Regions from separate parts of the Bradyrhizobium sp. UNPF46 genome, predicted to be linked through region 2. Evidence: riboswitches for the same ligand, from Rfam matches in the RefSeq annotation. Region 2 holds a riboswitch; the other holds the start of a gene.
The links. A riboswitch is a leader RNA that binds a small molecule or an ion and turns the genes downstream of it on or off. The one in region 2 is predicted to bind cobalamin.

Region 1 (10,489 bases), on a different contig from region 2:
AGGAAAAGCAGCGTCTCGCCGAGCGATTTATGCACCTCGAGCAATTCTCGGCGCGGCGACGTGCCCGGCGACTGCAGGCCGCAATAGAGGCCGATCAGCATCGCAATGATGAACAGGATGGCAGTCGTCCAGTGAATCCACCGCAGCAGCGGCGCGTAGGATGGGGACGTTGATTCGATCGTCATGGGCTCGTGGTCATATCGTGCCGGCCAGAACGGCCAGCGACATTCCCAAGGACCGTTCGGCCCGCGGCTGATGCTGCAGGCCGCGACGAATTACGTAGTTCGCAATGATGTGTCTAATGCCAATAGCGTGATATTTGTCAGCTCGAAACAAGAAAGCGCGGCGGTGTCGCGCGAGCAAGAAAGGGCGGAGGTGAGCAGGCATGGGGCGTAAATTGCTATGGGCGCTACTCGTTGCGGGTCTTGGATTGACGTCTGGCGCGCGCGCCGATGACTATCCCACCCATCCCATCACCATCATCGTGCCGTTCGCGGCCGGCGGACCGTCGGATGCGATGGCGCGCGTGCTCGCCGAGCGGATGCGCATTTCGCTCGGCCAGCCTCTCGTGGTCGAGAACGTCACCGGCGCCGGTGGCTCGATCGGCGTTGCCCGTGCCGTGCAATCGCCGCCTGACGGATACACCATCTCCTTCGGCCATCTCGGGACACACGTCGCCAACGGCGCCGTCTACAAGCTCAAATACGACCTCGTCGCCGACCTCGAGCCGGTGGTGCTGCTGCCGAGCAATCCGATGATCGTCGTCAGCAAGAACGCGGTGCCCGCGACGTCGCTGAAGGAACTGATCGAATGGCTGAAGTCGCGCCCCTCGCCGCCGACGGCGGGGACCGCGGGCGCCGGCTCCGGCAGCCACATTGCCGGCGTCTATTTCGAAAGCGTCTCCGGTATCAAGCTGCAATATGTGCCCTATCGCGGCACCGCGCCCGCGCTGAACGACCTGATCGCCGGCCAGATCGACCTCATCGTCGACCAGACCTCCAACTCGATCGCCCAGGTTCGCGCCGGCACCATCCGCGCCTACGCCATCACCGACAGCAAGCGCCTCGCCTCGGCGCCCGACATCCCGACCGCGGAAGAGGCGGGCCTGAAGGGCTTCAACATGACGCTGTGGTCGGGCCTATGGGTGCCGAAGGGCACGCCGAAGGAGATCGTGGCCAAGCTCAACGCCGCGGCCGTGGAAGCACTGAACGATCCCGCCGTGAGGAAGCAGCTCGAAGGCCAGGGCCTCGAGATGACGCCGAAGGATCAGCTCACGCCCGAAGCGCTCGGTGCCCGTCAGAAGGCCGAGATCGCAAAATGGTGGCCGATCATCAAGGCGGCGAACATCAAGGTGGATTGAGGCGGAGCGGGATCGGCGCCGCTCATGGAATCGGGGCGGGTGGCGCCGGTGGGGGCAGGTCGCGCGGCTTGTCCTGCTCCAGCTGGAAGAACGATGCGAATTCCCGCTTCGCTGTCTCCTCCGCGGCGGCATATTCCTTCTTCTTGGCTGGGTCCGTCTCCTTTTCCAGAGCGTTCATCTTCTTGATCGCATTTTCGATCAGCGTTTTCCGGTCGGTAATCGCCTTGCCGCCGATATAGACGCCCTGGGAGATGCCGATCAGATACAGCATCGTCTCTGATATCGTGACGTCTCCCAGATCGTTCTGACCGCTGGAGAGGACGTAGGCTGCGACGACCAGAGTGAAGACGGCCACCTGGAATTTGTAGACGTCGAGTCGCTGCCCGGTCATCAGCAGGTTTGCCAGATTTGCGTTCTTGGCTGCCGGTATTGGAGTCCAATTGTACCAGCCCTTGGCGAGCGCAAAATCATTCGCTTCCTTGTCGAGCTCGGCCTTCAGTGTGGCCGTGTATTTGGCGCCGCCGGCGCCCACTGCACTGATGCCGAGGAGGTAAAGCAGGTCGGCGGAGATGCTCGCAAGCAATCCGGTGCGGAGCCATAGATAGAACAGCAGTCCCGCGACGATGAAGGTGAACAGGACGACCTGGACTTGAGAGATGCTGGAATCGCCGAGAACGCCGGCCGTGATGCGGATCGGGCTGACGGCATAGAGGTCGCGGCTCAGACCCGTGAGGTCGCCCATGTCCTTGAGATCATAAGTCGCCCAGGCCAGCCCGATATAGATGATGCTAACGAACAGCAGCGCCGCGATGACAGCCGGCATTTTGTGCGTCACAGACTTCGTGGTGAAGTAGGTTAGCAGCTTGCTATCGGCAGGTTTGGCGGCCGCGAAGAACGCGACCAGCAGGTAGTCCCGGTCTGTTGACTGCAGTTGGGGCGAACCCGGAGCCTCCACATTGAATATGATGCGATATTTCGGCGTGTTCTTATCTGTCGCATCGACGAAGCGATAGGATTGCGCGATCGAGACCTGCGTGAAGTTCTCCGACTGTGCCGGTTCTGTCTGCTGCGCGGGTGGTTTCTGCTGCGCCGGTTGGGGAGGAGCCGCCGATCGCGGCTGCGGCGAGGTTCGTTGATAGAGCCGGACGCACACATTCGCACGTTCGTCGCTGAAGGGCGCACCGACGATGTTGAACCAGGCCTGCCCTCCGCCGGGCAGACTGTTGCTGCTGCTCTCGACGCGCAGCTCGGCCGGTAAAGTCGAGAGCCTGTTCAGCTCGTACTGCAACGGATTGGATTTCGAGGCGGCCGCCTTGATCTTGCTTGCGGCCTCCTTCTGCTCCTTGGCCGCAGTCTTTTCAGTCTCCGACTTCCCGGCCGCGTCAATGATGCCATCGGCCTCGGCAATCTCCCGGTCCGCCGCTTTGATCACATCCAATTTGGCTTCCAGCTGGGTGCAGGCTTCCTGGTTCTGCGCCTTGGCCGGCAAACCTCCTATGGCGATCAGGGCAATTCCGGCTAGCGTCGCCAGGCGGACGAGATTGCGGGAAATACGATCGAGCGGCACCGAAACGCGCGTACAATCCATCGATACACCCAAAAAATGCAACAAAAAAATAACGATCGCCAAAATTGAATAATTTGGGGAGTTGCGTCAAGATGACTCTGCAACGCCGCGCGCGGGTGTGACAGTCCGCCCCATGAGCGGCCTGGTGGTCCCGGGCTGACGGCCTGGAGCCTCAGGGCCCGACGATCAGTCGCCGGCCCCAGTCAATCCCACCGGCGTTGCCTTGGCGCTGGCGTCCTTCGTCACCACGCGCTCGTCGGTCTTGCCGGCGACCATGCCGCTGCCTTCGAACCGCGCGCGGTAGACCAGCACGTTCTCCATCACGCGCTGGACGTAGTTGCGCGTCTCCGACAGCGGGATGCGCTCGACCCAGTCGACCGGATCGACATTGGGGTCGCGTGGATCGCCGCGCGCCTGCACCCATTCGCGCACGCGGCCGCGGCCGGCATTGTAGCCGGCGAAGGTCATGATCTGGTTGCCCCGATATTCCGACAGCAGCGCACTGAGCTCGGCCGCGCCCATCTGCGTGTTGTAGACGGGATCGGAGACCATCTTGTCCCAGTCATAAGTCAAGCCGAAGCGTTTGGCGGTGTCGCGGCCGGCTTCCGGCGTTACCTGCATCAGGCCGACCGCGTTCGCGGGCGACTTGTCGCGCTGGTCGAACGAGCTCTCGGTGCGTGCCACCGAATAGATCACGCTGGTCTCGATCGCGGGCGCGACCTGCTTGTGCTCGGGGATGCCGATGGTCGGGAAGGCGTAATGGTCGAGCGCGAGCCCGCGCGCCAGCGCGGTCTTGCCGACCTCCAGCATCACGCGCGCGTCGTTGCGCTGCCCGGCAAGCTCGCCGAGCGCTTCGAGCGCCGTGACGTCGGTGCTCTCCTTGGCGAAATCCTCGGCGTAATAGAACACCATGTCGCGCTCGCCGATGCCGTAGAGCATCTCGGCGGCGCGCACGCGCTCGTCGGCGGGCGACGTGTCGACTGCGGCCAGCACGGGCGAGGGCGGACGCAGCTCGATCCGGTCGAGACCGAGCTTGGCACGCGCCAGCTGGCCGTAATAGGCAGTCGGATAGCGCGCCGCGGCCCTGTAGCTCATGCGCGCATCGGCCATGGCGCCCATGGCCTCGGCCGCACGGCCGCGCCAATAATGGGCGCGCGACAGCGCGAGCGGATTGGCCGAGCCTTCGTCGATCGCGGCGAAGTGCACCATCGCCGCCTTGGGATCGCCAAGAAAGCGCAGCGCGATCCAGCCGCACATGAAGTGGTAGTCGACGCGATAGACTTCCTTCTCGGGCACCGCGGCGGTGCGCACCACGTCATAGGCGGTTCTGGACTTGCCCTGGTCGAGCAGCTTGCGCGCGAGCAGGCGGCGCTCGCGCCACCAGGCGTCGGTATCCTGCGCCGCCATGGTGTCGGGTGCGGCGGCCAGGATCACCTCGGCGGCGTCGTCGATGCGGTCCTTCTGCAGGTGCCATTGGGCGCGGCACAGCACATAACCGAGATCGCGGCGGGCTTCCGTCGAGACGTCGTCGAGATAGTCCTTGGCCTTGTTGGCTTTGCCAGTCACGGCGGCGCAGGCCTTGACGATCGCAAGCTCGTCCTCGCCGAGCCGCTTTGCGGCGCGCCGCGCAGCCGCGTAGTCCTTGGCGCCGAGCCGCTTGTCCATGCGGGCGCGATGATCGTCTGCGGTCAAGAGATCGCGGAACGCCTCGTAGGAATCCTCCTCGCTGCGCTCGGACAATTCGTCCGTGCGCCAGGCCTCGCGCACGAGGCGCGCGGCTCGGTCGGCATCGCCTTCGGTCAGCAGCACACGGGCGAGCGCGAACTTGCCCTTGGCGCTGATCGGGCGGTCCATGGTGAATTTGTGCACGGTGGCAGCGTCGCTCTTCTCCTGCCACAGCCGCGCCTCGGCGCGGCGGCGGAGCAGGGTTCGGCTCGGCCAGTCCGGATTGGCGGCGAGGAAGGCGGCGTAGCGCTTGAAATTCGCCGTGCTCTCGGAGTGGCGCAGCATGAACCAGTCGGCGAGCTTCTGGCCAGCGGGATCGGCAATGCGGTCGCGCGCGGCGCTGGCGTCCTCGGTCTTGCCCTTGCGCGCGAGATCGATCGCGTCCTTCAGCGCGGCAAGGTCGCCGGTGAGCGCCGGCGCTGCCGGCTTGTCTGCGGGCGCCTCGTCTTGCGTCTTCGACTTGCGCTTGGCCTCGGCATGCTTGCCATTTGCTTGCTTGACATGCCGCGCCTTGCCGGCGTTGGCATGACGCTGCTTGCCGGCTTTCGCCTCATGCGACTTCTTCGGCGCGGACGATTTGTGACTGCTCTTCGCTGCCAGCTCGGTGGGAATGAGGGCCAACGCGGCCACGGCAACGACACACGCGAGCGAGCGTAGGCACTGGTTCATTCCATGGTCCCCCTGCGAAACCACTACAAACCAAGGTCCGCGACGACATGCGGCTTGAGAATCAAAGGCATCGAAGACGATGCCACGGCATCGTCCCGCATTCCTCACGCTGTCGCAACAATGCGGCAAAATACAGATGCGACGCGGGAACTTCGGGACTGGCGCAAAGGGCAGTCCCTTTAACCTTCGTTAACGATCCGGCCCTGCACGACGGCCGGGTCGGTTCCGGGCGTCAGCGGACCCCAATTGCGCGTGTTCCCCTGGTCGGATCCGGTGTATGGAGTTCCATCGCTCCATCCTTCTGGCCTTTGCCCCGCACCAATGCCGCTTTTCAACCAGTCGATCCGGCGCAAGATCGTCGGCATCGCCCTCGGATTGATCGTCCTGATGCTGGTCACCTCGATCCTGTCGATGGTGATGTCCAGCCAGGTCGGCGTCCTGCTCGACGAGCTGACCAACCGCTACATCCCGGCCTACAGCCATCTGGCCCGCGCCAACATCCAATCGCTGGAGCGCGCGCTGGCGCTGCGGCGGATGGTCATGACCAGAATGGAGGCCCCTTCGGACGATGAGGCCTATACGGCGCGCCTTCGCGCCTTCGAACAATCGGACCGCAAGTTCGAGGAGGAGGCCGAGGCCGCGCGCAAGCTCATCAACGCGATCATCGACGATCCCAGGACGTATTCGGACAATGCCGCGCTGGGGCGGATCGACGTCCGCATCGAGAACGCCGTCACCGAGCTGCGGCGCAATCTGGACGAGGGCAATGCAAAACTGCTCAAGCAGGTCGAGGCCAAGGACATGGCCGCGGCCCGCGGCACGCTGGAACAGCTCGACGGTCTGCGCGACGCGTTCAACCGCAAGGTCGATGCGATCCGCGCCGACATGCTGACGCAGGTGTTCTTCTCGACGTCGCAGGTGATCAGCCGCCAGCATCAGGCGATCGTCGTGTCGGGCGTCGTGACGTTGCTCGCGGCGATCGTCGGCTTTGTGTTTGCGCTCATGGTGTCCAGCGGTATCACGCGCCCGGTGCGGCTGCTGCTCGCCGGCACCCGCGAGGTGGAGGCGGGCCGCTTCGACAAGACCATCACCGTCTCCACCCAGGACGAGATCGGCGAGCTCGCCGCAGCCTTCAACCGCATGACCGAGCAGCTCAGGCACAATGAGCGCATCCGCGAGACCTTCGGCCGCTACATCGATCCCAAGGTGGTGCAGGGGCTGATCGACCGGCCGGAGGTCGCCATCGACGGCGAGCGCCGGGTCATGACCATCATGTTCTGCGATATGAGCGGTTTCACCTCGATGAGCGAGGGCATGACGCCGCGCGGCCTCGTCAAGGTGATGAACCATTATTTCACGGTGATGTCCGCGCCCGTCAGGAGCAATCGCGGCGTCATCGACAAGTATATCGGCGACGCCATCATGTCCTATTGGGGCCCGCCCTTCGTCGAGGAGGACGAGCAGGCGCTCTTGGCCGGCGTCGCCGCCATCGAGATGGCCGACCAGGTGCCGGCGCTGCAGAGGCAGCTGCCCGACCTGCTTGGCATCCGCGCCATGCCCGCGCCGTGCGATTTGCGGATCGGCATCGCCACCGGCGAGGTCCTGACCGGCAGCATCGGCTCCGAGCTGATGATGAGCTTCACCGTGATGGGCGATGCCGTGAACCTGGCCTCGCGGCTGGAGGCCGCCAACAAGGTCTACGGCACCCGCATCCTGGTCTCGCAGGCAACGGCCGAGGCGATCGGATCGCGGCTCGAGCTGCGCGAGATCGATCGTCTGGCCGTCGCGGGCCAGAGCGCGCCGCAGCCGATCTTCGAGGTGATGGCGCGGGCGGGCGCACTGACCGATGCGCAAGCCGGCTTGCGCGCGCATTATGCCGAAGCGCTCGCCGCCTATCGTATCCGGCGCTTCGATGCGGCGCGCGCCGGCTTCAACGCGGCGCTCGAAGCCGTCCCCGGCGATGGCCCCTCGCGCACCATGCTCGGCCGCATCGCGCAGTTCGAGGCGAGCCCGCCGGACGAGGGATGGGACGGCGCCTGGCGGCTCGACAGCAAATAGGCGGCCGCATCGGAAAAATTGATTCTACTCGATAACGATGTTCGCCGTGACCTATTCCGCGGGCTTAGGTTGGATGTCCTTGAGGCGTTTGATGGGGACACGCCGATGCCAGAACTTCAGGACAGGCTGGAACGGTTCGAGACACTCACGGCCGAATGCGAGCTGATCGCCAAGCTCGCCACCGACAGCACCAAGCGCGAGTTCTATCTGAAGCTTTCGGAGCAGTACCGTCAGCTGGCGGTGGACATGCGGCAGGCAATCGCGACCAGGGCTGCGGCCTGAGGCCGGCTGCAATCCGTTCTTAACATCTGGCGCGCATCCTGATGGCACTCAGGCGTCGCTGATCGGCGATGCCCGTGGTGGGAAGGCCGGGGTTCGCTGCAATGCAGCGCGTCTCGCGAGTGTCATTGCCAAGTCTGACAGGGCAATCCCATGCGCCTCGTTGCCGTGATCATATTCGCGCTCATGACGGCCGCCTGCGACCAGGAGCAGGACATCACGGGCTCGACCACGCCGGTCTGCCCGTTGCGGAACTACAGCTACAATCCCCGCGACATGAACCAGTGCGTCAGCGCCTGCAAATCCTGCGATCATGGCACGACGGTCACTTGCACCACCTCCTGTACCCTCAAGGGCGCGCGCTGAGCGCACTCGCAGGCAGCGGCTGCTCCCGGGACGGAACCGGCGGTGCTCGGGCACCGGAACGATTCACGTGGGTTAATCATTGAGGGACACGGCAGGACGCGGAGTCCGATGGAAATGGGTATGCTCGATCCCGGTCGATTTCTGGTGTCGTGCTCGCATTGCGATACCTGGCCGATGGCGGCCAATGTGAAGCGGTCGAGCTGGTCGGCGTCCCCACATGAGGTCCGCTTCGTCTGCACGCGGTGCCGCCGCGAGGAGACCGCGATCGTCTCGGCCTCCGGCGAACTGACCCCCATCAAGCGCGTCGACGTTCCGCCACGCGACGTCGCTGCCGCCTGGGCCCAGGCGCAACGTTTGCGGGGGCGGACCTGACCCGGCCCCGCTCTCATGAACCATCGGCCGGTACGGCGATGTCGGCCGGCGGGGGTGACAACGGCAGGCCGTCGATTGACTCTCCGGCGGAACGATACGTAAATGGCCGGTGACGGTTCTCCTCACGGAGATCAAAAGGGAATGTGGTGCGGGACGTCCCAACGCCGGGATCTGTCTCAACGCCACGGCTGCCCCCGCAACTGTAAGCGGTGAATCTTTCGTCTCATGCCACTGGGAATCTCGGTCCTGGGAAGGCGACGTAGAGGTCACGACCCGCGAGCCAGGAGACCTGCCGTCAGCCGTGGTCACACGCGACGATGTCGGTCGGGGAGTACAGACATTGGCTTCACCGGAGCAATCCATCGCTCTGCCGTGGAACCTCGTTCGCTGTGACGTGCCACTGACGTCATACCGAGGTTTCAACTGTGTCCCGTCCCATCTCTGCCGCCTGGCGCCTCAGCGCTGGCCTGTTCGCGTCCGTCTCCCTCCATTCGCTCGATCTGTCTGCCGCCTTCGCCCAGCAGGCCCTTGCCGAGCAGCTGCCGCCGATCGAGGTGAAGCAGCCGGCGGATCAGAACCGCACGCGGGCCAGGGCGACCGGAAATGGCGATGCGGCGCGGCCGCGGGAAGCCGCGACTGTCGCGCCGGCAGGGCGTGGTGCCGGCTCGTCCGGATCCGATTCTGGCGCCGGCGATGGCGGCATCGTCGGCGCCGCCACGACCGTCATCACGGCCGCCGATATCGCGCATTCGCCGTCGCAGACGCTTGCCGAGATCATCGCGGCGCAGACGCCGGGAGCCCAGATCACCACGTTCTATGGCGGCCCAATCGGCGCCAAGACCAGCGTGGATTTGCGCGGCTTCGGCGCTTTTGCCACCGCCAATACGCTGGTGCTGGTCAACGGCCGGCGGCTGAACGACGTCGACATGGCGCAGGTGGACCTCTCCACCATCCCGCTCAATTCCATCGAGCGGATCGAGATCACGCGCGGTAATTCCGGCGCGGTGCTCTACGGCGACAACGCGGTCGGCGGCGTGATCAACATCGTCACCAGGAACGGCGTCGGCGGGCCGCCCGTGACCGCGCGCATCGAAGCCGGCTTCGGCTCGTTCAACACCAGGCTCGGCAACGTCTCGACCTCACTCAATTCCGGTCCGTGGTCGACCTCGTTCTACGGCAATGCCGTCAGCACCGACGGCTATCGCGACAACAATCGCTATTCCCAGAAAAATGCCGTCGGCAATCTCAACTACACCACATCAGGCTTGACTGCGTTTCTCACCGTCACCGGCGACAATCAGGAACTGCGACTGCCGGGCGGCCGCACCGTCGATCCCTCCATCGGCCTCGACGAGCTCACGAGCAATCGGCGAGGCACCAGCACGCCGTTCAACTATGCCAACCAGCAGGGTTATGGCGCGACGGCGGGCTTCACCAAGACCCTGGTCAACGGCGTCGACCTCATCGTCGACGGCGGCGTGCGTGACAAGAAGCAGCAGAGCGCGTTCTTCTCCAGCCCGATGCCGGTCCCGGCCTTCTTCACCTCGACCTATGTCGATTCCCATCTGACGACATGGTCGATCACGCCGCGGCTCAGCGTGAAGAGCCTCTTGCTCGGCATGCCCTCGCAGCTCCTGACCGGCATCGACTATTACGATGCGAGCTTTGAGCAGAACCGCGGCGCCGGGAAGGGGCTCGCCGCCTGGCACAATTACGACCTCAGGCAGCAGACGGTCGCGGGCTATTTCCAGCACGCATTGGGCGTGGCGCCGACGACCGATATCTCCTATGGCGCACGGGTGCAGAACGTCAGCCTTGCCGCACGCGATAATTTCAACCTGGCCGCGCCGTTCAACGCCGACATCGGCGCGCTGCCGCTGACCAGCAGCGAGACCCAATACGCGCTGCATCTCGGCGCCGAGCATCGCCTCAATGACGTGGTCTCGCTGTTCGGCCGCGCCGCGCGCGCCTTCCGCACGCCCGACGTCGACGAGCGCCTGTCGTCGGGACCGTCCTTCGATCCCCTGACCTTCGCATCGATCCCGCAAACCTTCCAGCTCAAGACCCAGAGCTCCCAGGATATCGAGGGCGGT
Region 2 (10,489 bases):
GGCGCAGGATCGCGTCGATCGTGAGCCGGCCGAGACCGGGAATCGCGAACACGCTTTCGGTGACGACCGCGCCGCCGATCAGCAGCGCGATGCCGATCCCGATCACGGTCACGATCGGCACCGCCGCGTTCTTCAATGCGTGAATGAACAGGATGCCGCCCTGCCCCAGGCCCTTGGCCTTGGCGGTGCGGATATAGTCCTGCTGCAGCACTTCGAGCATGGCGGCACGCGTGATGCGCGCGACCAGCGCGATGTAGACGCAGCCGAGCGCGATCGCAGGCAGGATCAAATTCTCCAGCCACGGCCAGAAGCCCTGGGTGAGCGGCGTGTAGCCCTGCACCGGCAGCCATTCGAGCTCGAGCGCGAAGATGTAGGCGAGCATGTAGCCGACCACGAAGACGGGCAGCGAGAAGCCGAACACGGCAAAGCCCATGATGACGCGGTCGATCAGGCTGCCGGCCTTCCACGCCGCCACCACACCGAGCGGCACCGCCACCACGATCGTGAGCAGCAGCGTGACCATCATCAGCGACAGCGTCGGTCCGAGACGCTGCCCGATCATGGCGGAGACCGGCAGGTTGGTGAAGATCGAGGTGCCGAGGTCGCCGTGCAGAATGCGCCAGACCCAGCTTCCGAACTGGACCAGGAAGGGGCGGTCGAGGCCGAGGCTCTGGCGGATGCGCTCCACATCCTCCGGGCTGGCCTGGTCGCCCGCGATCACCACGGCGGGATCGCCCGGCGCGATGTAGAGCAGGCTGAACACGAACAGCGCGACGATCGCCATGACCGGCAGGGTCGCGACGATGCGACGGAGGATGTAGGAGAGCATCTGACCTCAGCGCACGATCATGCGGACTTCGATACGCCCCAGAAGAACGGCAGCGGCCCCTTGGTGATGCCGGAGACGTTCTTTCGCCATGCCGTGTAGGTCAGGAAGAACCCGGTCGGCGCGTAGACGACGTCCTCGATCGCCGCCTTGTTGACCCGCCCGATCGCGGCCTTCTCTTCGTCGATGCTCTTGGCCTCGAACCAACCCGTGATCTCCTTCTCGGTATTCGGGCTGTTGGGCCAGCCGAACCAGGCCTTGTCGCCGTTGGCGCGGATGGCGGTATAGGCGGCGGGCGTGATGCAGTCGGCGCCGGCATGCCAGCTGTGGAACATGTTCCAGCCGCCCTGCCCGGGCGGTGTCTTCTGCGCCCGGCGCGAGCCAACCGTGCCCCAATCGGTCGCGACGAAGTCGACATTCATGCCGAGCCGCTTCAGGAGATCCGCGGTGACGTCGCCTTGCGCCTTGGTGATCGGCTGGTCCTGCGCGACGAGGCAGGTCACCGGCTGACCTGAATAGCCGCTCTCGGCGAGCAGCTTCTTGGCCGCGTCGAAATCGCGCTTGCCCTTGAGGATCTCCCCGCCCAGCTCGTTGTAGACAGGCGTGTCAGGCGTGAAGAACCCCGGCAGCGGCTTCCACAGCGCGGTGTCGTCGCCGACGATCGCGCGCATGTAATCTTCCTGGCTCAGTGCCATCAGCACCGCGCGCCGTGCCCGCACGTCATTGAACGGCGCGAACAGATGGTTCATGCGGAACGAGCCGATATTGCCGAGGGGATCGCCGATGTCGACGCTGATGTTCTTGTTCTTCTTCAGCACGGGCACGAGATCGGCGATCGGGTTCTCCCACCAGTCGACCTCACCGTTCTGCAGCGCAGCCGCCGCGGTCGCCGGGTCCGGCATCACGATCCATTCCACGCGGTCGACCATGATCTGCTTGCCGCCGGCCAGCCACGATGCCTTCTCCTGGCGGGGGACGTAATCGGCGAATTTCTCGAACACGGCCTTGGCGCCGGGGACCCATTCGCCCTTGGCGAATGTCATCGGGCCCGAGCCGACATATTCGGTGATCTGCTTGAACGGGTCGGTCTTGGCGATGCGCTCGGGCATGATGAAGGAGCACGGCGCATTGTTCTTGGCCAGTGCGTAGAGCATTTTCGGGAAGGGCTGCTTCAAGACCCATTTGAAGGTGCGGTCGTCGACGGCGGTCAACTCCTGCTGGATCGCAATGATCATCAGCCCCATCGGATCGCGCGCAGCCCAGCGCGACAGGCTCGCGACGACGTCCTTGGCCAGCACCGGCTCGCCGTCATGGAACTTGAGGCCAGGGCGCAGCTTGAAGGTCCAGGTCTTGCCGTCGTCGGAGGTCTCCTCGGACTCGACCATCTGGCGCTGCGGCTGAAGCTGCGCGTCGATGCCGTAAAGCGTGTCCCAGACCAGCGCGGCCGCATTGCGCACCACATATTGCGTACCCCAGATCGGATCGAAATTGGCGAGATTGGCCTGCGGCACGAAGCGCAAGGTGCGGGCTGACGCGCCCTGCGCGATGGCCGGTGCCGAGAGGCCGGTCAACGCCAAACCGCCTGCGCCGGCCAGTCCCTTCAATACGGTCCTGCGATCCATGAAGTTCTCCCGTTATTGCCGTGATGCCGGCCATCGTTGGCCAAGAGCAGTGAAACCAGAGCTCATTCGCTTGCAAATGGTATGCCACTAAATGCGCCTTCACCAGCGCGATCTCACTGTCATTTTCGTGAGCCAGACCTCGAGGTCGGCCGGCAGCGTAGGCCGGCGAATCGACCATTGCCTTCGACAATTCCTGATGGCAGCATTGTGCGATGCATTAATGAGGTTGTCGTGGACGAGAGCGGCACGATCGGATGAAACGGCGCCAGTTCATGTCGCTCATCGGTGGAGCGGCGTTGTCACCGCTCGCCGGGATGCCTTTAACCGCAGAGCCCGGAAGTTGCGGCATCCCTGCCCCACAAGCCGATGGCTGGCCAATTGCGTCCGCCACTGAGGACGGACTCGTCGATACCGCGGCGTTGTGCAGGATGACCGACCGGCTCGCGGCGTCCGCCAATGTGCACGCCGTCCTGGTCGCGCGCGGCGGCAAGCTGGTGTTCGAGCGCTATTTGACGGGCTCCGACGAGATCAACGATCGTCCCATCGCAAACGCCACCTTCGATGCCGATACGCTGCACGACATGAAATCGGTGTCCAAGAGCGTGGCCTGCCTCGCGCTCGGGATCGCGATCGATCGCGGGCTGATCGCGAGCGTCGACGAACCGATCTTCAGCTTCTTTCCCGAGCTGTCCGACCTGCGTTCGCCAGAGAAAGACCGCATCCACCTGTCGCACGCGCTCACCATGTCGCTGGGCCTGAAATGGGTGGAGGCGACGCCGAGCACCGGCAACTACAATAATGACGAGTCGCGCATGCACATGGCCGCCGACCCCTGTCGTTATGTGCTCGGTCTTCCCGTGGTGACGCCGGCCGGACAGGATTTCTTCTACAACACCGGCGCGCTCACGCTCGTCTCGGCCATCATCCGAAAGGCCGTCGGAAAGCCGCTCGACGAATTCGCGCGCGAGGTGTTGTTCGAGCCGCTCGGCATCACCCGCTACGAATGGACGCGCGTGAAGGGCGACACCGACGCCGGAGGAGGATTGCGCCTGCGCCCGCGCGACATGGTCAAGATCGGTCAGCTCGTGCTCGCGGGCGGCCGCTGGAACGATCGTCAAATCGTGTCGCAGGCGTGGATCGACGCGTCGACGAGACCGCGGCTGGAAGCCACGGGCCCCTATTTCTACGGCTATCTGTGGTGGCTTGGCCGCTCCCTCCATGGCGGACGCGAGATCCATTGGGACGCCGCGCTCGGCCGCGGCGGGCAGTCCATCCGCGTCGTTCCCGAGCTCGATCTCGTGGTGGCTGTGACCGCAGGGTATTATCAGGACTACAGCCCGCGCGCGTTTCAGCTGCAGTCCGGCGTTTTCAAGGAGGTCTTGCGTGCGATTCCGGTGGCGGGCTGACTGGCGCGCACCAAGCGGTCAACGCGACAGAAGCAGGCGCCGCCAGCCGATGACGATTCCCGTGACGGAGAACACAAGTCCGAGCCCGCAAGGCGCGACGATCAGGATGTCGCGCAAGAGAGGACGCGCAATGAGGGTCGGAAAATCCAGCGTGTGCAGCGCGCCATACGCCCAGCGATAGGCACGACGCGAAGCATCCAGCCTCTGCAGCACAGTGCCGTCGGCGCTGTCGATATCGAACCAGACCTCGCCGCAATGCGAACGGTAGACCGGTGCACCCGGGACGGTGGATCGTGCAGGATAGTCGTCATTGCCCGCGAGAATGCCGGGAATGCCGCAATCCGCAGCAAGGCGGGTCGTCAAGCCGCGAACCTCTCGCGCGCTGAGAAATCCGCCTTGTCCCGCATCAGACGCATCTTCCGTCCTGACCAGCGCCTGCGCATCCAGCGCAAGCCGATCGCGGCGGTAGACTTCGCCGCCGGAGGCAAACCATTCGGCCTCCCGGACCGATGACGGCAGCGGCGTCTTGTTGAGCAATGATGCTGCGGCCCAATCGGGCACGGCATTCGCCGCGTCGGCTTCGGGGCCCGTCAGCTGCCCGCGCGAGAACAGCCGGCCATGATCCATCGAGAGCCAGCCGCTGAAGATCCAGCTGAGCACGAACACCATCGCCGCAAGGCCGAGGACGTGATGCAGCGCGTGCCAGCCGCGATAAGGCGTTGCGAGGCGGCCGCTCCTCATCCTGATCCGCACGATGCCGAGCACGGCCCCCAGCAGGGCCGCGATCAGGGCCAGCAGCGACAGCGTCCAGACCACGCCGTCCCACAGCGCCCAGTCGCTCCGCAGGACGGTCGGGTAGATCCAGTGCAGCACGCTGCCGACGAGATTCCAGCCGCGCTCGCTTCGCGTCGTATCCAGCACGACCTCGCCGGTGCGCGAGGAGACGTAGACCTCCGTTCCGGTCGCGTCGCCGAGCGCCACCCGAAACAAGGGTCGGTGACGGTCGAAGCCGTTAGGAACACTCCACTGGTCGAAGGCCGCGCGCGCAACGAGAGCCGCATGCGCGGCATCGAGCCCGCGTTGACGCGCATGCGCACCCGCAATCGCGAGCGCGAGATCGGCCGACCGCACCGACGCGTCCTGCCCGTCGGTCGCGCGAACCGCGCGCAGGTGCGCGGCCATCGACACGACGTAGACCGGCCCATCGCCCCGTTGGATCAGCCGCACGCGCGTCGCATCGGGGATGCCGCTCGCGGCCACGGCATCGGCAACCGCGATCCGCGCCGCCGTTGGGTCCAGCGGCGCAAGCCCGGCAAAACGTTCCGCTTCCGTGAGCGACGGGAATGGAACGAAGTGCATCACGATGCCGGTCGCGAACCACATCGCGAACAGCAGACAGAACGCGACCCCGAGCCAGCGATGCAGCAGGACGATCACGCCCATCATCTCGTCAGCACCCTACCATTTGAACGCCGCCGAGAGCTCGTAGGTGCGCGGCGCGCCCAAGAAGATCTGATCGGGATAGAACGGATCGCCCCAGATCGCATAGCGCTTGTCGGTGATGTTGCGGACGCGGAAGGTCAGGCGGGCCTGGTCGACCGCGCCAAACACCGTCTTGGGGATGTCGACGAAGGCGTAGACGTCGGCGACGGTATACGCCTTCATCGTCACCGTGTTGGCGTCGGTGTTGTAGCGGTCGCCGACATGCCGGCCGGTGATGCCGAGCTCCACCGGCCACGGCGTGAAGAACCGATACGATGCACCGGCATTGGCAACGATGCGCGGCACGTTCGGCGGCGCGTTGCCGGAGAACGAACCGCCGACGAAATTATAGTCGGCATAGCGCGCGTCGACATAGGCGATGTTGCCCCACAGCCGCAGCGGATCGATCGGCCGCACCGAGGCTGCGAGCTCGACGCCCTTGGACTCCTGCCGTCCGGCAATATTGAGCGCCTGCCCGCCGGCGGCCGCATAGACATTCTTGCGCTGGATATCATAGGCCGAGAACGACCACTCCGCCCGATTGTCCCAGAACAGGTGCTTGACGCCGGTCTCGTAGGTGCGCGACGTCGTGAGGTCCAGCGGCTGGGTCGGCAACAACAGGAAGACGTTGTTGGCGGACACGTCGGCGCCGGTCGCGTACTGGCTGAAGAAGGTGAGGCCCGGCACCGCCTCCCAGGTGTAGCCGATCCGCCCCGTCACCGGCGCCCAGTCCTTGGTGAACGGGAAGCCGGCCTTCACCGAACCGTTGACGTCAGTCGAATTGCGGTCGAGCCCGATATGCTCGACGCGCAGGCCGCCGACCAGCGCGAAGCTGCGCGTCAGCTTCAGCCGGTCCTCGAACGAGAGCGCCTCGTTGTCGATGCGTGCAGTCTGCTGCTGTGCGGTAAGCAGGCCGTAGAATCCGCGGTTGGGATCGACAAGAGAAACGGAATCCCCGGGGAAATTCGCCGCACCCGGCCTGACGAAATCGAGATAGCTCGACGACAGCGTCGTGACCAGCCGGTTGTCGAAACCTGCGATGTTCGTATCCCAGATCAGGTCGGTGATGTTGCCGACCAGGCGCTGGCTGTGCGCGACGTAGAAGCGTTCGCGATCCACCAGGTTCGTACCGGAGTTGAACGCCTCGATCTCGTTGTTGAACCAGCTGCGCTCTGCGCCATAGCCGTAGGCCTGGCTCTTCAAGGTCAGGTCGGGCGCCAGCTTCAGCTCGAAGCCGCCGCGCAGCCAGACTTCCTGGGCGACGTTGCGATTGTCGAGTACGTTGTAATTGGTGCTGAAGGTACGGTCGTCGATGGTGACCGCGCCGAGATTGGTCTTGTTGTAGTTCGAGACGTAATTGCCCGAGACGATCCCGCTCGTCGCGTGCGAGCCGCTGAAGGCGACCGGCACCAGCGGCGCACCCCAATAGGCCTTGCCGCGATCCTCGCGGTACTCGATCGCGCCCCAGACCTTGAGGCTGTCGGAGATGCGGTAGTTGAGCTGCCCGGAGACGTCGAGCGTCTTGGTATAGGTGTCGTCGACGAAGCCGTTGAGCGAGGAGCGGCTGATGTCGAAGCGATAGTCGAGACCTTGAACGTTGGTGCTGCCGCCCGAGCCGTAATGGGCGCGGAACGAGTTCAGGGAGTCATACGAGAAATCCGCCTCGTTGCGGATCGGCCCCGTGTGCGGCTGCTTGGTGACGAAGTTGATCGCACCGCCGGCGGCGCCCTCGCCCGAGATCAGCGAGGCCGGACCTTTGAGGAATTCCACGGCCTCCAGATTGGCCGTGTCCATGATCCGCGAGGTCATGTTCTGCGGGCCGATCTTGATGCCGTTGTAGAGCGTGTTGATCTGGCTGTTGGTGAAACCGCGCATCGAGAAGCCCGCCGGCTCTCCGGGCGCGTCGCCGGAGGTGACGCCGACGGCACCCTGCGCCACCTCGGACACGGTGCGATAGCCCTGCTCGCGCATGGTCTCGGCCGAGATCACCTCCACGGTCGCAGGCGTCTGGCGCACGGTCAGACCGAGGCGCGAAGCGCTTTCGGCGACCGCATTGGAGTTGAGCGGCGTCGCCGCTTGCACTTGCGACGATGCGCCCGGAACCGCAGGCCCTGGCGCGGCCGCAGCAGTTGCGGATCGGCGCGATGACGCGCGACGTGCGCTCTGCCCTTCCCGCCCGGCAGGCTTCGCCTGCTTGCGGGACTGGGCGGGCGACACCTCGATCGGCGGCAGCGGCTCCCGAGATTGCTGCGCCAGCGCGGCCGGCATATCAGCCGCAGCCAGCGTAAGGGCAGCGGAGGCGAGCAGGAAGCCGCGCGGTCGTACGATATGAATGGAAGACACGATTTTCGGACCTCGGTATGACGTCAGTGGCACGTCACAGCGAACGAGGTCTCACCACGGGCTTGTCAGCCCTCCGATGAAGCCGAATGTCTGTACTCCCCGACCGACATCTTCGCGTGTGACCACGGCTGACGGCAGGTCTCCTGGCTCGCGGGTCGATCACCGCTTCGTCGCCTTCCCGGGACCGAGGACCCAGTGGCTTGTGACGAAGGATTATCCGCTCACAGTTGCGGGGGCAGCCACGGCATTGGGGACAAATTCCCCGCACCGCATTCCCTTTTCATCCCCTCTCGGGGAAACCGTCGCGAGCATCTAGGATTACCATCACGACAGAGTCAATGTATCCCATGCGGTGTTATTGCCACAGCGGCCAACTTCCTTTGGAGAGATGAGCATGGAAGGCGAGACCTTCCTCTGGTTGATCCGGCACGCGCCGGTCGATGGCGTCAAAGGGACGATCCACGCTGCCGACGCGCCGGCCGATCTCGGCGATCGCGCGCGGCTGGAGGTGCTGCGGCAGCGCCTCCCGCAAGATGCCGCCGGTTATGCCAGCCCGTCGCGGCGCACGGTCGAGACGGCGCGCGCGCTGGGGCTCGAACCGACCCTCGTCAGCGAATTCCGCGAGCAGGATTTCGGCGACTGGACCGGCCACCGGCACGACGAGCTCGCCGCAACCGGCGGCGAGGCCTATGCACATTTCTGGAATGACCCCGCCGGCGGACGGCCGCCGGGCGGCGAGAGCTTTGCCGATCAGGTCGTGCGCGTCCGGCTGGGTCTGTCGCGGATCGAAGCTGGACCCGCCACGCTCGTCGTGCATTCCGGCACCATCCGCGCCGCGCTCTGTCTCGCGCTGGATCTCACGCCGCAGGCCGCCTTGCGCTTCGTGATCGATCCGCTGTCGCTGACCAGGATCGACCGGCTCGCGGCCGGCTGGCGCGTCGTTTCCGTCAACCAGCGCGTGGCCTGAAGCCGATCAGACAGGCCGATCAGGCACATTGGCCTGCGCGAAGGTCGCCATGCCGTTGTGGAGCGCGCAGGCCAGCCGCACCAGCGGCAGCGCGATCGCCGCGCCCGATCCCTCGCCGAGCCGGAGATCGAGGCTGATCAGCGGCTGCACGTTCAGCGCGCGCAGCACCAGCCGGTGCCCCTGCTCCGCCGATTGATGCGAGGGCAGCAGGAAAGGCTGGCACGACGGGTTGAACCGCACCGCCGCAAGCGCCGAGACCGAGACGATGAAGCCGTCGATCAGCACGGGGATGCGGCGCTGCGCAGCCGCAATGATCGCGCCGCAAATCGCCGCGATCTCGAGACCGCCGACAGCGCACAGGATTTTTTCCGGCGCAGCACCCCCGATGCCGTGACGTGCGATCGCCGCATCGATCACCCGCGCCTTGTGCGCGCGGCCGGCCGCATCGACGCCGGTGCCGCTGCCCGCGATCTCCTCGGCGCTGACGCCGAGCAGGCTCGCTGCAATCGCTGCCGAAGCGGTCGTGTTGCCGATGCCCATCTCGCCGAAGATCACGAGATCAGGCCGATTGGCTTCCGCGCGCGCAACCGCGCGCCGGCCGGCCTCGAAGGCGAACGCCAGCTCCGCAGGGTTGAGCGCGGCCTCGACGCTGAAATCGCGCGTGCCGTGGCGCGGCTTGTCGGTCACGATATCAGGCATCTCCTCCTGCGCCAGCGTGCCGGCGTCGACGACATCAAGGCTGGAGCCGAGCTCGCGCGCCAGCACCGAGATCGCGGCGCCGCCGGCGGCAAAATTCGCCATCATCGCGATGGTCACCGCTTGCGGATAGGCCGAGACGCCCTGCGCGACAATGCCGTGGTCGCCGGCGAAGACGATGATCGGCACGCGCGCGGCACGCGGCTGCTCGGTCGCCTGCAGGCCTGCGAGCTCGATCGCGAGCTGCTCGAGCCGGCCAAGCGCGCCGGTCGGCTTCGTCAGTTGCGCCTGGCGTGCAATCGCGGCGTCGCGATGGGTCGCGGAGATCGCAGGGCATTGTTGGGTAACCCAGTCAGGAAGCATGCTGCCTCGCCTCACGCGCGCGCTTGAGAATGTAGCTGTCCATGATCCAGCCATGCCGCTCGCGCGCCTCTTGCCGCGCCGCGACGATGCGCGGACCGATGTCGGCCAGCGCGCCGGACAGGATGATCTGATCTTGCATGCCGAGATAGGCGCCCCAATAGATGTGCAAGCCTTCCGGATCGAGCGACTGGAACGCCGTGCCGCCGTCGAGCATCACGACAATCGTATCGACGCCTGCCGGCCAACCGCCCTCGCGCAGGCGGCGTCCGGTCGTGACCAGAAACGGCTCGCCGATGTCGTTGAGCGGCAGCGCATGCGCCGCGCACAGCGCCTGGATCGAGGTGATGCCGGGCACAACCTCGATATTGGGCAAGGGATCGAGCCGCCGCGCGATGCGCAGCGAGGAATCGTAGAGCGAGGGGTCGCCCCAGATCAGCAGCGCGACCTTGCCCTCGCCGTCGAGATGATCCGCGATCGCTTTCGACCAGGTTGCGGCGACCGCATCGTGCCAGTCGTCCACGCCCTTGCGATAGTCCGCTTCGCCTGCGTCGCGCACCGGAAGATCGAATTCGGCGATGACAGTCTTGTCGTTGGTCAGAACATCCGCGCAGATCATGCGCCTGAGATCGGCGAGATCGGCCTTCGCCGTTCCCTTGCGCGGGATCAGGATGAGATCGGCGGCGTTGACGGCTTCGACGGCGGCGCGCGTGAGCTGGCCAGGATCGCCGCAACCGATGCCGATCAGGGAAAGCGTGAGCATCGCGGGCGCTGGGGCGGCCATGAC

Region 1: linked by a shared signal. The riboswitch ahead of UNPF46_RS36520 (TonB-dependent receptor) and the one ahead of UNPF46_RS37315 (TonB-dependent receptor) in region 2 are both predicted to bind cobalamin.

What each region holds. Positions count from the first base shown of each region.
Region 1 is NZ_LFJB01000125.1:18,666-29,154, forward strand. It holds gene UNPF46_RS36485 (cytochrome b) at 1-185, opposite strand, end outside; gene UNPF46_RS36490 (tripartite tricarboxylate transporter substrate binding protein BugD) at 386-1,360, shown strand; gene UNPF46_RS36495 (hypothetical protein) at 1,383-2,990, opposite strand; gene UNPF46_RS36500 (lytic transglycosylase domain-containing protein) at 3,114-5,321, opposite strand; gene UNPF46_RS36505 (adenylate/guanylate cyclase domain-containing protein) at 5,643-7,379, shown strand; gene UNPF46_RS38090 (hypothetical protein) at 7,485-7,661, shown strand; gene UNPF46_RS36510 (hypothetical protein) at 7,812-8,024, shown strand; gene UNPF46_RS36515 (hypothetical protein) at 8,133-8,396, shown strand; cobalamin riboswitch at 8,493-8,707, shown strand; gene UNPF46_RS36520 (TonB-dependent receptor) at 8,822-10,489, shown strand, end outside.
Region 2 is NZ_LFJB01000009.1:101,914-112,402, reverse strand. It holds gene UNPF46_RS05400 (ABC transporter permease) at 1-829, opposite strand, end outside; gene UNPF46_RS05395 (ABC transporter substrate-binding protein) at 847-2,448, opposite strand; gene UNPF46_RS05390 (serine hydrolase domain-containing protein) at 2,877-3,854, shown strand; gene UNPF46_RS05385 (PepSY domain-containing protein) at 3,873-5,300, opposite strand; gene UNPF46_RS37315 (TonB-dependent receptor) at 5,313-7,679, opposite strand; cobalamin riboswitch at 7,796-7,998, opposite strand; gene UNPF46_RS05370 (histidine phosphatase family protein) at 8,074-8,646, shown strand; gene cobT (nicotinate-nucleotide--dimethylbenzimidazole phosphoribosyltransferase) at 8,653-9,705, opposite strand; gene cobF (precorrin-6A synthase (deacetylating)) at 9,695-10,465, opposite strand.